One region of the Serratia sp. 121840015-1 genome, then DNA from elsewhere that is predicted to be linked to it. Evidence: predicted binding sites of a transcription regulator. Region 1 holds the regulator's gene; each other region holds the start of a gene.
The links. The regulator LexA, encoded in region 1, represses DNA repair genes until DNA is damaged. The targets are predictions, from matches to a motif close to TNCTGTATGTACATACAGNA.
Positions count from the first base shown of each region.

Region 2: a site for LexA is predicted at 1,133-1,152, ahead of dinB (DNA polymerase IV). Genes of this name have one in related genera too.
Region 3: a site for LexA is predicted at 1,677-1,696, ahead of rmuC (DNA recombination protein RmuC). Genes of this name have one in related genera too.

Region 1 covers NZ_JBSEYF010000004.1:55,082-59,275, forward strand. The annotation lists gene plsB (glycerol-3-phosphate 1-O-acyltransferase PlsB) at 1-311, opposite strand, end outside; gene ACUXAC_RS18470 (diacylglycerol kinase) at 461-829, shown strand; gene lexA (transcriptional repressor LexA) at 932-1,540, shown strand; gene dinF (MATE family efflux transporter DinF) at 1,642-2,979, shown strand; gene ACUXAC_RS18485 (CsbD family protein) at 3,295-3,504, shown strand; gene zur (zinc uptake transcriptional repressor Zur) at 3,607-4,119, opposite strand.
Region 2 covers NZ_JBSEYF010000003.1:40,236-44,429, reverse strand. The annotation lists gene pepD (beta-Ala-His dipeptidase) at 1-14, shown strand, start outside; gene dinB (DNA polymerase IV) at 56-1,117, opposite strand; gene ACUXAC_RS16455 (glycerophosphodiester phosphodiesterase family protein) at 1,301-2,194, shown strand; gene nqrM ((Na+)-NQR maturation NqrM) at 2,227-2,454, opposite strand; gene ACUXAC_RS16445 (FAD:protein FMN transferase) at 2,462-3,493, opposite strand; gene nqrF (NADH:ubiquinone reductase (Na(+)-transporting) subunit F) at 3,494-4,194, opposite strand, start outside.
Region 3 covers NZ_JBSEYF010000006.1:265,849-270,042, reverse strand. The annotation lists gene rmuC (DNA recombination protein RmuC) at 63-1,610, opposite strand; gene ACUXAC_RS22885 (DedA family protein) at 1,751-2,281, opposite strand; gene ACUXAC_RS22880 (tyrosine-protein phosphatase) at 2,361-3,143, opposite strand; gene udp (uridine phosphorylase) at 3,274-4,035, opposite strand.

The DNA.
Region 1 (4,194 bases):
AGCTTTACCGACTCTTCTTTCGGGGTGTAGTAGCGGAACACGCGCGGGCCGTCGTGAATGAACACGTAGCTCGGCAGCACGGTGCCGTCGATCTCCAGCGAGTTGAGCGGATCGGGCAGATCCTGCGCCAGGCACTGGGTGCGCAGCGTCAGCAAATCCGCCTTGGAATTGTAAGGTAAAACATACAAAATCGGCCGTGAGGGATCCAACCCTAGCTCGGTAACCGGATCTGAAGGGATGACCTTACTTCTTACCAACAATTTAAGTGGTAAATTCAATATTTTATAATAAATTTTACGCCAACCTGACATAAACAACGTGAAGCCTCTTGTTAGCAATGCGCCGCAAGCATACCAGAAACCGGGTAGCAGATCTGTGGTGTTCGAAAACCGAGAGCCGTCAGCGCGGACTGTTCTAGACTCTTTTTATTATGACCGACCTCTGAGAAAGGCACGAAAACATGGCAAACCAAGCAACCGGACTGACCCGCATCATCAAGGCCGCCGGCTATTCCTATAAAGGGCTTTCCGCCGCCTGGCAGCACGAAGCGGCTTTCCGCCAGGAACTGGTGGTCACCCTGCTGGCTATCATACTGGCTGTCTGGCTGGATGTGGGTGCGATAGCGCGCATTTTATTGATCGGATCGGTAGCGCTGGTGATGATCGTCGAGATCCTGAACAGCGCGATCGAGGCGGTGGTGGATCGCATCGGCAGCGAACATCACGAACTGTCCGGCCGGGCCAAGGACATGGGATCGGCGGCGGTGTCGCTGGCGATCGTGCTGGCGCTGTTCGTTTGGGGCACGGTCTTATGGCAGCATTTTGGCTGACGAAAGGCGCCTACTGACTGATTTTTATTTATTCTTCGGTTCCCAATCCGCGCTTACCTGTATATACTCACAGCAAGACTGTATAAACAAACAGGGGGCGGAATGAAAGCATTAACTACCAGACAGCAAGAGGTCTACGATCTGATTCGCGATCATATTTCGCAAACGGGCATGCCGCCAACGCGTGCCGAGATCGCGATGCGTCTGGGGTTCCGCTCGCCTAACGCCGCCGAAGAACACCTGAAGGCGCTGGCACGCAAAGGCGTGATCGAAATCGTCTCCGGTGCCTCGCGCGGTATCCGCCTGTTGATGGAAGAAGAAGAAGGGCTGCCGCTGATCGGCCGCGTCGCCGCCGGCGAGCCGCTGCTGGCGCAGCAGCACATCGAAGGGCACTACCAGGTGGATCCTTCCCTGTTTAAACCGAGCGCCGATTTCCTGCTGCGGGTGAACGGCATGTCGATGCGTGACATCGGCATTCTGGACGGCGATCTGCTGGCGGTGCACAAAACGCAAGACGTGCGCAACGGCCAGGTCGTGGTGGCGCGCATCGAAGACGAAGTGACGGTCAAGCGCCTGAAAAAACACGGCAACGTGGTCGAGCTGCTGCCGGAGAACAACGAATTCCAACCGATCGTGGTCGATCTGCGCCAGCAGAATTTCACTATCGAAGGGCTGGCGGTCGGCGTGATCCGCAACGGTGACTGGATTTAATCGTCGCACTCTCAGTGCCGCCTCTTGTATCAATCGCCCCTGTTCTGGGGCGTTTTTGTTTCTGACCTTGCCCTTCGCCACTGCTACGGGAACATCTCATCATGCGCTTGATTTCCGCCTTCACCAGCGACACCGATAAAGCCCTGTGGCGCCTGGCTCTGCCGATGATTTTCTCCAATATCACCGTACCGCTGCTCGGGCTGGTGGACACCGCGGTGATCGGCCACCTCGACAGCCCGATCTACCTGGGGGGCGTCGCGATCGGCGCGGTGGCGACCAGCTTCCTGTTCATGCTGCTGTTGTTCCTGCGCATGAGCACCACCGGCCTGGCGGCGCAGGCGCTGGGGGCACAGAACCCGCAGGCGCTGGCGCGCGCCTTTATGCAGCCGCTTCTGCTGGCGCTGCTGGCCGGGGTGGCGATCGTCCTGTTGCGCTATCCGCTGATCGAACTGGCGCTGCGGATCGTCGGTGGCAATGGCGAGGTGCTGGAACAGGCGCGGCGTTTTCTTGAGATCCGTTGGCTGAGCGCGCCGGCGGCGCTGGCTAATCTGGTGCTGCTGGGCTGGCTGCTCGGCGTGCAGTATGTGCGTGCGCCGGTGATCCTGCTGATTGTCGGCAACCTGCTGAACATCGTGCTGGATATCTGGCTGGTGATGGGCCTGGGCTGGAACGTGCGAGGGGCGGCGGCGGCAACCGCCATCGCCGAATACGCCACGCTGCTGCTCGGCCTGTGGCTGGCGTGGCGGGTGATGCGCCTGCGCGGTATCACCCTGCCGATGCTGCGCCAGGCCTGGCGTGGCGATCTGCGTCGGCTGCTGGCGCTTAACCGCGACATCATGTTGCGTTCATTGCTGCTGCAGCTGTGCTTTGCATCGCTGACCATCTTCGGCGCTCGTCTGGGGAGCGACGTGGTGGCGGTCAACGCGGTATTGATGAATCTGCTGACGTTCACCGCCTATGCGCTCGACGGCTTCGCTTATGCGGTGGAAGCCCATTCGGGCCACGCCTACGGTGCCCGGGACGACAGCCAGCTGCGCAAGGTGTGGCACGCGGCCTGCAGGCAGGCAGGGCTGGTCGCGCTGGCCTTCGCCCTGGCGTATGCCGTTACCGGCCAGCAGATCGTGGCGGCGTTGACCTCCTTGCCGGAGCTGCGTGCGTTGGCCGCCCACTATTTACCGTGGCAGGTCATCCTGCCGCTGGTCGGGGTGTGGTGCTATTTGCTGGACGGCATGTTTATCGGTGCCACGCGCGGTGCCGAGATGCGCAACAGCATGGCGGTGGCTGCGGCGGGATACGGTCTGGCGCTGTTCAGCGTGCCGCTGCTTGGCAACCACGGACTCTGGCTGGCGCTGGCGGTGTTTCTGGCGCTGCGCGGTCTGGCACTGGGCTGGATTTGGCACCGCCATCAGGTGCGCGGCAGCTGGTTTGCCGCACGCTAAACCGTGCGCTTTGTTGGGTTAATTATTAATTTGTCTTATGTTTTTGTTCATGTTTGCTTACATGTTTCCAGCCTGGTTCTGCCCGGCTTAGCTCATTGTTTGTTGGCGTTTTTTATGTTTATTTCATTTCTTAATGGTTTTTTATTCTGTCATATGGCTTTTTTATTTCCATTTTTAACTAGAATGAATCATGTGGCTGGCGAATGAAGGGGAGCGATATCTCTTAAGGTGAAGGGCGTATCGGCCAGAAAAATTTCTGGTTAACCCCGGCCGGCGACAGGGATCACTGATTCACCACAGGTTAACGGAGAGACTATGAATAAAGATCAAGCCGACGGTAACTGGAAGCAGCTTAAAGGCAAAGTGAAGGAAAAATGGGGCAAGCTGACCGATGACGATCTGACGGTCATCGAAGGGAAACGCGAACAGCTGGTCGGCAAAATCCAGGAGCGCTACGGTTACCAGAAAGAGGCGGCCGAGAAAGAGGTGAAAGCCTGGGAAGATCACACCAAACACCGCTGGTAATTTGCAGGGCCGCCATTGAAGGCGGCTTGCCCAGCGCAGGCCGGCGTCGCTCTCATCCTCTGGCGCCCCGGCCGCAGGTACAGGGAGGTACCTGACTTCGTGTTACTTCTTCTTGATGGCGATGCTGTGATCGTGTTCGGCGCAGTCATGCTTGCTGTCGCATGCCTCAACCTCCACGCAGCCGGCGCACAGGCCGTGCGCTTCCACCACGCTGTGACGCAGCGCAAATCCGGCCTCCTGCGCCAGCTTCTGCAGCGTTTCCTCTACGCCTTCGGTAGTGCGTTCGGTCACCTGGCCGCAGCGGTCGCAGATAAACAGTGCGGACGTGTGCATCGGCTGTTCGAAGTGGTGGCACAGCACGTAGCTGTTGGCGGATTCCACTCTATGGATAAACCCTTGCTCCAGCAGAAAATCCAGCGCGCGATAGACCGTCGGCGGCTTGGCTTGCGGTTCGGCGACGCGCAGCAGATCGAGCAGGTCATAAGCGCTGATTGCACCGGGTTGCTGAGTCATCAGACGCAGCACTTCCAGCCGTTGCGGCGTCAATCGCACATTGCGTTGTTGGCAGAGGCGTTCCGCCTGCGCCAGCAGCTTTTCCTGGGTGGTTGAGTTCATCGCAAATATCCCGGTACGTAAAAAAGCCGATTTTACCATGATTACGGCGAATCGCCGAGAGTTGCCCCCTTTTCC
Region 2 (4,194 bases), on a different contig from region 1:
CTGAGCGCGCGTAAGCTGCGCGCTTAACGCAAAAAGCCGGCGACCGCCGGCTTTTTTATTCCCAAGGCAGTGCCAGCTGCCGCTCCAGCTGCGGATCGAGCAGCGTCACATGCAGCCCCACCAGCCGCACGCCGCGCCCTTCACGCCGCTCGCGCCACGCCTGCCGCGCCACCTCCAGCAAATCCTGCCGGTTCAGCACCGGGAACACGTGCTCCTGGGTGGTTTGCTGAAAATCCTGAAACTTCAGCTTCACGCCCTGCCGGGCGATCTGCAGATCCGGCTTCACCTTGCGCAGCCGCATCTCCAGCTCGGGATAGAGTTTGTCGATAATCAGCGTTTCGCAGTCTTCCCAGTCGTGAATATCCTCCGCCAGCGTGCGCTCCACCCCCACCGATTTGCGCAGCCGCTCCGCCGAGATTTCGCGCCGATCGATGCCCTGGCACCGCTCCCACAGCACCCGGCCGAATTTGCCGAAGCGCTTGAGCAGCTGCGCCAAATCGTATTGCTGCACGTCGGCGCAGGTGATAAGCCCCACCTCTTCCAGCCGCTTGGCGGTCACCTTGCCGACGCCGGGGATCTTGCTGAGCGGCAGCTGTTGCAAAAACGCCGGCACCTGCGCCGGCGTGATCACGTATTGCCCGTTCGGCTTGTTTATCTCGGAGGCGATTTTGGCGAGAAACTTGATCGGCGCAACGCCGGCCGAGGCGGTGAGGTTCAGTTCGTCGGCGATCGCCTGGCGGATCTCCTGGGCGATCAGCGTTGCCGAGCCATTGCATTGCGGGCTGTCGGTCACGTCGAGGTAGGCTTCATCGAGCGACAGCGGCTCGATCAGCGGAGTATACCGGGCGAAGATTTCGCGGATATGCAGCGAGGCCTCTTTGTAGGCCGCCATGCGCCCCGGCAACAGGGTGAGGTGCGGGCACAGCTTGAGCGCCATTGCCGTGGACATGGCGCTGTGTACGCCGTAGCGCCGCGCCGGGTAGTTGGCGGTGCTGATCACCCCGCGGCGATCGGCGCTGCCGCCAATCGCCAGCGGGATATCGCGCAGGCTGGGATCGTCGCGCATTTCCACTGCCGCGAAGAAGCAGTCCATATCGACATGAATGATTTTACGCATCGCACCCTCCAGTAACACTGTATAAGTATACAGTCAGATACCGAAAGCTCAAGGCCGCAGGATTCGACGAAAGCACCGTTTCCGCCAGATATTTCCGCGTTGTTAAAAAAGCTTAATTTTTCAATAGTATGATTTCCGCCATCCCGTGCGGCTCACCACAACGATAACGACAAGGTACCCTACATGATCAGATTTTCTTATTTGCTGCTGGCTTCCGCGCTGTCGCTGAGCGCGCTGGCGGCCAGCGCTGCCGGTCACGCGCCGGCGATCGTCGCCCACCGCGGCGGCACCGCCGATGCGCCGGAGAACACCCGCATCGCCATCGAAACCGCGCTGAAAAACGGCGCCGACGCCATCTGGATCACCCTGCAAGAATCCAAAGACGGCGTCATCGTGCTGTATCGCCCTTCGGATCTGAAAGCGTTGACCAACCGGCAGGGCCCGGTCTCTGCCTATACCGCCGCGCAGCTGGCCGAGACCGACGCCGGCTGGGCCTTCGCCAGGGGAGATGCGCACCCGTTCCGCGGCCAGGGCATCGGCATTCCGCGGCTGGACGACGTGCTTAAAGCGTTTCCGCACGTCACCTTCTATCTGGACATCAAATCCCCGGACGCCGATCCGGCGCAGTTTGGCCAGGCGCTGCTGGCGACGCTGGAGAGCACCGACAGCCTGAACCGCATCCGCGTCTACTCCACCGACGCCAAATACCTGCAGGCGCTGCCGCCAGCCATCCCGCGCTTCGAAAGCCGCGACGAGACCCGCACGCTGCTGGCCAACGTCACCATGGCGCACCAGTGCGACGTCAAACCGGATAACCGGCAGCCGCGCTGGTACGGGCTGGAGCTGAAGCGCGAGGTGGAAGTGGTGGAGAAATATACCCTCGGCGAAGGGCGTTCGAAGGCGTTTCTGACCTGGGATAAAGAGTCGATGGACTGCTTCCGCTCGCAGGGCCCGGCGCACATCATCCTGTTCGGCGTCAACTCGCCACAGGAGTATCAGCAGGCGCTGGCGCTGGGCGCCGACGGCGTGATGGTTAACTCACCGGCCGAGGCTAAAAGCTTCCGTAAGGCGAAATAAAAAACCCGGCCTTGGCCGGGTTTTCGCTACAGCTACAGAATGCGGTGCTTGTCCAACTGCTCGCGCCGCTGCGCCGCTTTGGCTTCGCGCTTTTTACGCGCATCGCAAGGTTCCGGGCAGTCGCAGACTTTCTCCATCCCCAATGCGGTGATGCCGCCGCAGCTGCCCTGCAGGCTTTTGCGTTTGAACACGTAGCCCAGCGACATCCCGCCGACGATCAGCAGGAACAACACGAAGGTGGCGGCGAATACCGTCAGCATAGCAACCTCACGAACGCTTTTTCAGGTAGGGTTTGAACGCGTCCGAATAACGCTCCTCAAACCCGTCGGCGGTTTTCACGATCATGAACACCGGGATACCGAGCAGATTGGCCAGCGCCAGGCCGCGCTCCGGCCCCATCACGTTCAGGCCGGTGGACAGGCCGTCGGCGGTCATGCAGGTCGGGCTCAGTACGGTGATCGACACCAGGCGGTGGTTGATCGGCCGGCCGGTGATCGGATCGATGGTGTGCGAATAGCGTACCCCGTCCTGCTCGAAGTAGTTGCGATAGTCACCCGAAGTAGCGATCGACATCTCCCCCGGCTGGATCACCAGCTGCGCCTGCTGCTGCGTGCCGGCGGTCGGGCGCTCGATGGCGATGCGCCACGGCTTTTGCTCGCCGTTGCGCCCGCGAGTGCGGACTTCACCGCCGATATCCACCATGTAGTTTTGCACGTGTTGCGATTGCAGGTACTCCGCCACCACGTCCACGCCGTATCCTTTGGCGATCGACGACAGGTCGACATACAGCTCGGGGATGTTTTTCACCAGCGCGTTGCCCTGCACCGACAGTTTATCGGCCCCAGTCCAGGCGCGGCGGTGCGCCAGCTCCGCCTCGCTCGGCACTTTATCCGGCCGCCCTTCCGGGCCGAAGCCCCACAGGTTGACCAGCGGCCCGACGGTCACGTCCAGCGCACCGTCGGTGACGCGGTTGATGCGAAGCGCTTCGCGCACCACCTCAGCGGTGGCCGGCGAAACCGGGAACGGCCGGTCAATGTCGCGGCTGGTGTTGAAGCGGCTCAGCTCAGAGTCCGGCCGGTAGGTGGACATCTGGTCGTTCACCTGCTCCAGCCGTTTGTCGATCTCCGCCTGCATCTCGCGCGCCGACGGCGTATCGTCACCGGTCACGTAACGGATCGAATACGAGGTGCCCATGGTTTTACCCGTCAGATCCACCTGTTCCGGCCCGCAGCCGGTCAGCAGCAGGGTGGCGCTCAGCGCCACGCCCGTCAGCCAGTTCTTCATCGCCAATGCGCGCATTTAGCCACCAAAGTCATCCAGCATGATGTTTTCGTCTTCGACGCCCAGATCTTTCAGCATCTTGATCACCGCAGCGTTCATCATCGGCGGCCCGCACATGTAAAACTCGCAGTCCTCCGGCGCCGGGTGATTCCTCAGGTAGTTCTCCAGCAGAACATTATGGATAAAGCCGGTGTAGCCGGTCCAGTTATCTTCCGGCTGCGGATCCGACAGCGCCACGTGCCAGGTGAAGTTGTCGTTCTCCGCCTGCAGCTGGTTGAAGTCGTCTTCATAGAACATCTCGCGCAGCGAACGCGCGCCGTACCAGAAGGTGATCTTGCGCTTCGAGTTCAGGCGCTTGAGCTGGTCGAAGATGTGCGAACGCATCGGCGCCATGCCCGCGCCGCCGCCGATGAAGATCATTTCGGCGTCGGTGTCCTTGGCGAAGAACTCGCCGAACGGCCCGGAGATCGTCACCTTGTCACCGGCTTTCAGCGACCAGATATAGGAAGACATGATGCCCGGCGGCACGTCCGGGTTGTTTGGCGGCGGCGTGGCGATACGCACGTTGAGCATGATGATGCCCTTCTCTTCCGGGTAGTTGGCCATCGAGTAGGCGCGCACCGTGGTGTCCTTCACCGTCGAGCGGTAGCGGAACAGGTTGAACTTGTCCCAGTCGCCGCGATACTCCTGCGGCACGTCGAAGTCGGCGTAGCTGATGT
Region 3 (4,194 bases), on a different contig from region 1:
CAGTCAATTTTGTGTGGATGAGTGTACCAGAAGCCTGGGGAATACCCCACCTCGCCACGGCCTCAGCCGTGCGAAACGAAGCCCGGTTCCCCGGCGGTATCGTCATCGTCTTTCGTCTGCGGCAGCGCGGCGACATCATCGTCGTTCGCCTCTTCCGCTTCATCGTGTTGCGCGCCGGCTTGCTGCGTCAGCAGCGGGTTGATCGGCCGTTTGACCTCAACCCCCAACGCGCGGAAACCTTCAATTTGGCCGATAAGGTTACCACGGCCTTCGCTCAGTTTGTTCATCGCCTGACGATAACTGCCCTGCGCTTTGTCCAGGCTCTGCCCCAGCGCGGACATATCGTCCACGAACAGCCGCATCTTGTCATACAGTTTCGCCGCGCGATCGGCGATGCGCTGGGCGTTCTGACTTTGATGCTCATAGCGCCACAGGTTGGTGATAGTGCGCAGCGCCACCAGCAACGTGGTCGGGCTGACCAGCATGATGTTGTGCTTGAGCGCTTCGCTGATCAGCTCCGGTTCGCGATCGATAGCCAGCAGGAAGGCGGGCTCCACCGGAATGAACATCAGCACATAATCCAGCGAGCGCAGTCCCGGCAGCTGCTGATAATCCTTGCGGCCCAGCATGCGAATGTGGCCGCGCAGCGAGGCGATATGTTCGCTCAGCGCCGCTTCGCGCTCCACCTCGTCTTCACCGTTGAAATAGCGCTCGTAGGCGATCAGCGACATCTTGGCGTCGATCACCACGTCCTTGCCCTGCGGCAGGCGCACGATCACATCGGGCTGCATGCGGCTCTGGTGATCCACCCGCACGTTGACCTGCGTTTCATACTCGTGCCCTTCGCGCAGGCCGGAGGCCTCCAGCACCCGGCTCAGCACCACTTCGCCCCAGTTGCCCTGCGTTTTGTTGTCGCCTTTAAGCGCCTTGGTGAGGTTAATGGCCTCGCGCGCCATCTGTGCGTTCAACTGCTGCAGATTACGTATTTCGTGCGTCAGCGTGTGACGTTCCCGCGCCTCCTGACCAAAGCTGTCCTGCACCTGACGGCGGAAACCGTCCAGCTGTTCACGCAGCGGCAGCAGCAACCGATCCAAGCTTTGCTTATTTTGCTCGTCCACCTTGCGGCCGCTGTGTTCAAAAATGCGGTTGGCGAGGTTTTCAAACTGGGTGGTGAGGCGTTGTTCGCTGTTGATAAGCAGGCGCTGCTTCTCCTCCGCCGCCATGCGCGTCTCTTCCAGACGGATGGTGACTTCGCGCAGCTCGGCCTCCTGCGCGCTGTTAACCTCGCGCTGGGCGCGCAGCTCCTGATTGAGCAATTCGCATTCGTTGTGCCAATGGTTGAGCTGTTGAAGCTTTTCATGCCCGGCCGCCAGCTGGCTGTGCAGGTTACGCAGCTCCAGCTCGCTCTGCCGCAGCTGCTGCTCGTGGCGCTGCAGAGCCTCCTGCCGCGCCGCCGTTTCCTGCTGCGCCTGCTGCAACGCTTGCTCCAGCAACCGCAGCTCGGTTTCATGCTGCGCATTCGTCTGTTGCACCCGCAGACTGGCGATCAACCACCCCAACAGCATGCCGATCGTTACGCCGCCAATCCCATAAATCAGACTGGTATCCACCCTGCCTCCTGTTGCACCTTGCCGTTCCGGCGTTTCGCACGCCCATTGCCCGTCACGTTAAGGGGAGCCTGTATGGATGTCCAGCCTGATTTTGCCCGCCGCGCACAATATTGCGCGGCGCTGCGCAATTTAGCGAGAAATCAGCCCAGCCACTGGCTGAGCCACTTGATGCCGAATGCCCCCGGCGCCAGAATGCCGAACGCCCAGATCATCGCCGACGTGACGTTGGCTAACTGGAAATAACGCTGCGGCATGCCGCAAATGCCGCCCACCAGCGGCACCACGGCGCGCAGCGGGCCGAAAAAGCGGCCGATGAAGATGCCCAGCACGCCCCAGCGTTCAAAGAACGCGTGGCCGCGCGCCAGCAGCTGCGGATTGCGCGACAGCGGCCACATATGCGCCACCCGGTCCTGATAGTGATAGCCGATCCAGTAAGAGAGCCAGTCGCCGAAAAACGCCCCGACGGCGGCAGCGGCCCAAATCGGCCAAAAGGCGATGCCGCTTTCGCCGATCAGCGCGCCCAGCGCCAGCAGGATCACCGTGGCCGGCAGCAGCAGCGACAAAAACGCCAGCGACTCGCCGAACGCCAGGAAAAAGATGATGGGAATGGCCCAGCCTTCGTGCTGACGCACGACGTCGCTGACCCAGTTGATAACGTCATTGAGGCTCAATGCGGGGCTCCTGATACGCGATAATTCGCCGCCTAGGATAGGCCGGGGCGAGTTAAACCCCGGCTAAACGCGCGGCGATTTACTCGAGGTAGAACGCCTGCAGCGCTTCGCGCTGGGCTGCGCCCAGGCCGTATTCCGCTTCCAGCCAGCGGTCGGTGGAACCGTATTGCTGACGGATGCAGCCCAACGCCGTCATCAGGAACTCCTCGCGCGCGCTGAGCACGTAGGCGAATTGCTCCAGCGCCGCCGCATTCAGCTTGATAGACAGCTGATCCAGCATCTGCTCGCGGAAAGTGGCCAGCGTGGTTTCGGTCAGCAGATAGTCTTCCAGCACCGTCGCTTCGTCGGCCCCCAGCGCGAACAGCACCAGTGCCGAACCGACCCCGGTGCGATCCTTGCCGACCGCGCAGTGCTGTACGATGGCGCCGCCGCCAGGATTGCTCAACAGCTGCGCCAGCCGCTGATAGGCCGCATTGCCGAACGGCAGGCGGCGATACAGCTCCAGCATGAACGCGCGGGCATCGAAGGCGGCCAGCGTCTCGTTGGTGAGCTTCTCCAGGTTGGCGTTGACTTCGCTGCTCAGCGGGTTGGCCGGCACGTGGTGATAATCGGCGCCATTCCACAGAATATCCGGCTTGGCCTGCACCTCGTCGGCATCGCGGTAGTCCAGCACCGAGCGCACCGGCACGCCGGCGAGAAAGGTGCAGTCGTTTTCCGTCAGCCGCTCGAGGGAACCGGAGCGGAACAGCAGGCCGCGCTTGATGCGGCGCCCGTCGGCCACGCCGTTGCCGCCGAAGTCGCGGAAATTGATGCCGCCGTCGAGCGGCGCGAGCGAAGGATGAAGCAGGATCTGGGCGGTCATAAACGTCCTCGTTGTTTTTGTTATGACAACGCGCGGCAGCCATCGGTGCAGCGCTGAGGAGTATCACCGTAACAGATTCGCCGCGAATGGAAAAACGGGCCGCGTCGGCGGCCCGTTGGGGGAAAGGCGATTACAGCAGGCGGCGGGCGGCGTCCACCACGATCTGCACCGCTTTGCTTTCGGTGTTTTTCATGGTCTCGGCGTTCGGGATCTCTTGCTGGGTGCGGTTGACGATCACCCCAGCCACCATGCCGGCACGCAGGCCCTGGCTGGCGCACATGGTCAACAGCGTGGCGGATTCCATTTCATAGTTCATCACGCCCATCGCCTGCCACTCTTCCATCGAGCCTTTGAAGCGGCTGACCACGCGGCCGGAGTAAGTGTCGTAACGCTCCTGGCCCGGATAGAAGGTATCGGAGGAGGCGGTCACGCCAATGTGCGTGGTAGCGCCGCTGGCCTTGGCCGCTTCCACCAGCGCGGTGGTGCAGGCGAAGTCAGCGACTGCCGGGAACTCCATCGGCGCAAAGTGCAGGCTGGCGCCGTCGAGGCGTACCGCCGCCGTGGTGACCAGCACGTCACCGACGTTGATGTTCGCCTGAATGGCGCCGGTGGTGCCGATGCGCAGGAAAGTGCGAATGCCCAGCTGCGCCAGCTCTTCCACCGCGATAGAGGTAGACGGGCCACCGATACCGGTAGAGCAGACGATCACCGCCTTGCCGTCCAGCTCCGCGCGCCAGGTAGTGAATTCACGATGGGAGGCCAGATGCACCGGATTTTCCATCAGCTTGGCAATCTTCTCTACGCGCTGCGGATCGCCCGGCACGATGGCAAGCTGGGCCCCTTGTAAATCGTTCTTGGTGAGGCCGAGATGAAAAACGTCAGACTGAGACATACGAGACTCCTCATGGATCATGTTTATTGGGAGGAACAAAAAAGCACTCTACTGAAAATCGCCGCTTAATTTCGTGACGATAGTCACTATGAAAAGAGAAACAAATTACATGCTACATATTTTTTGTGATTTTTATCACAAAAAAGCACTGTAACGCCC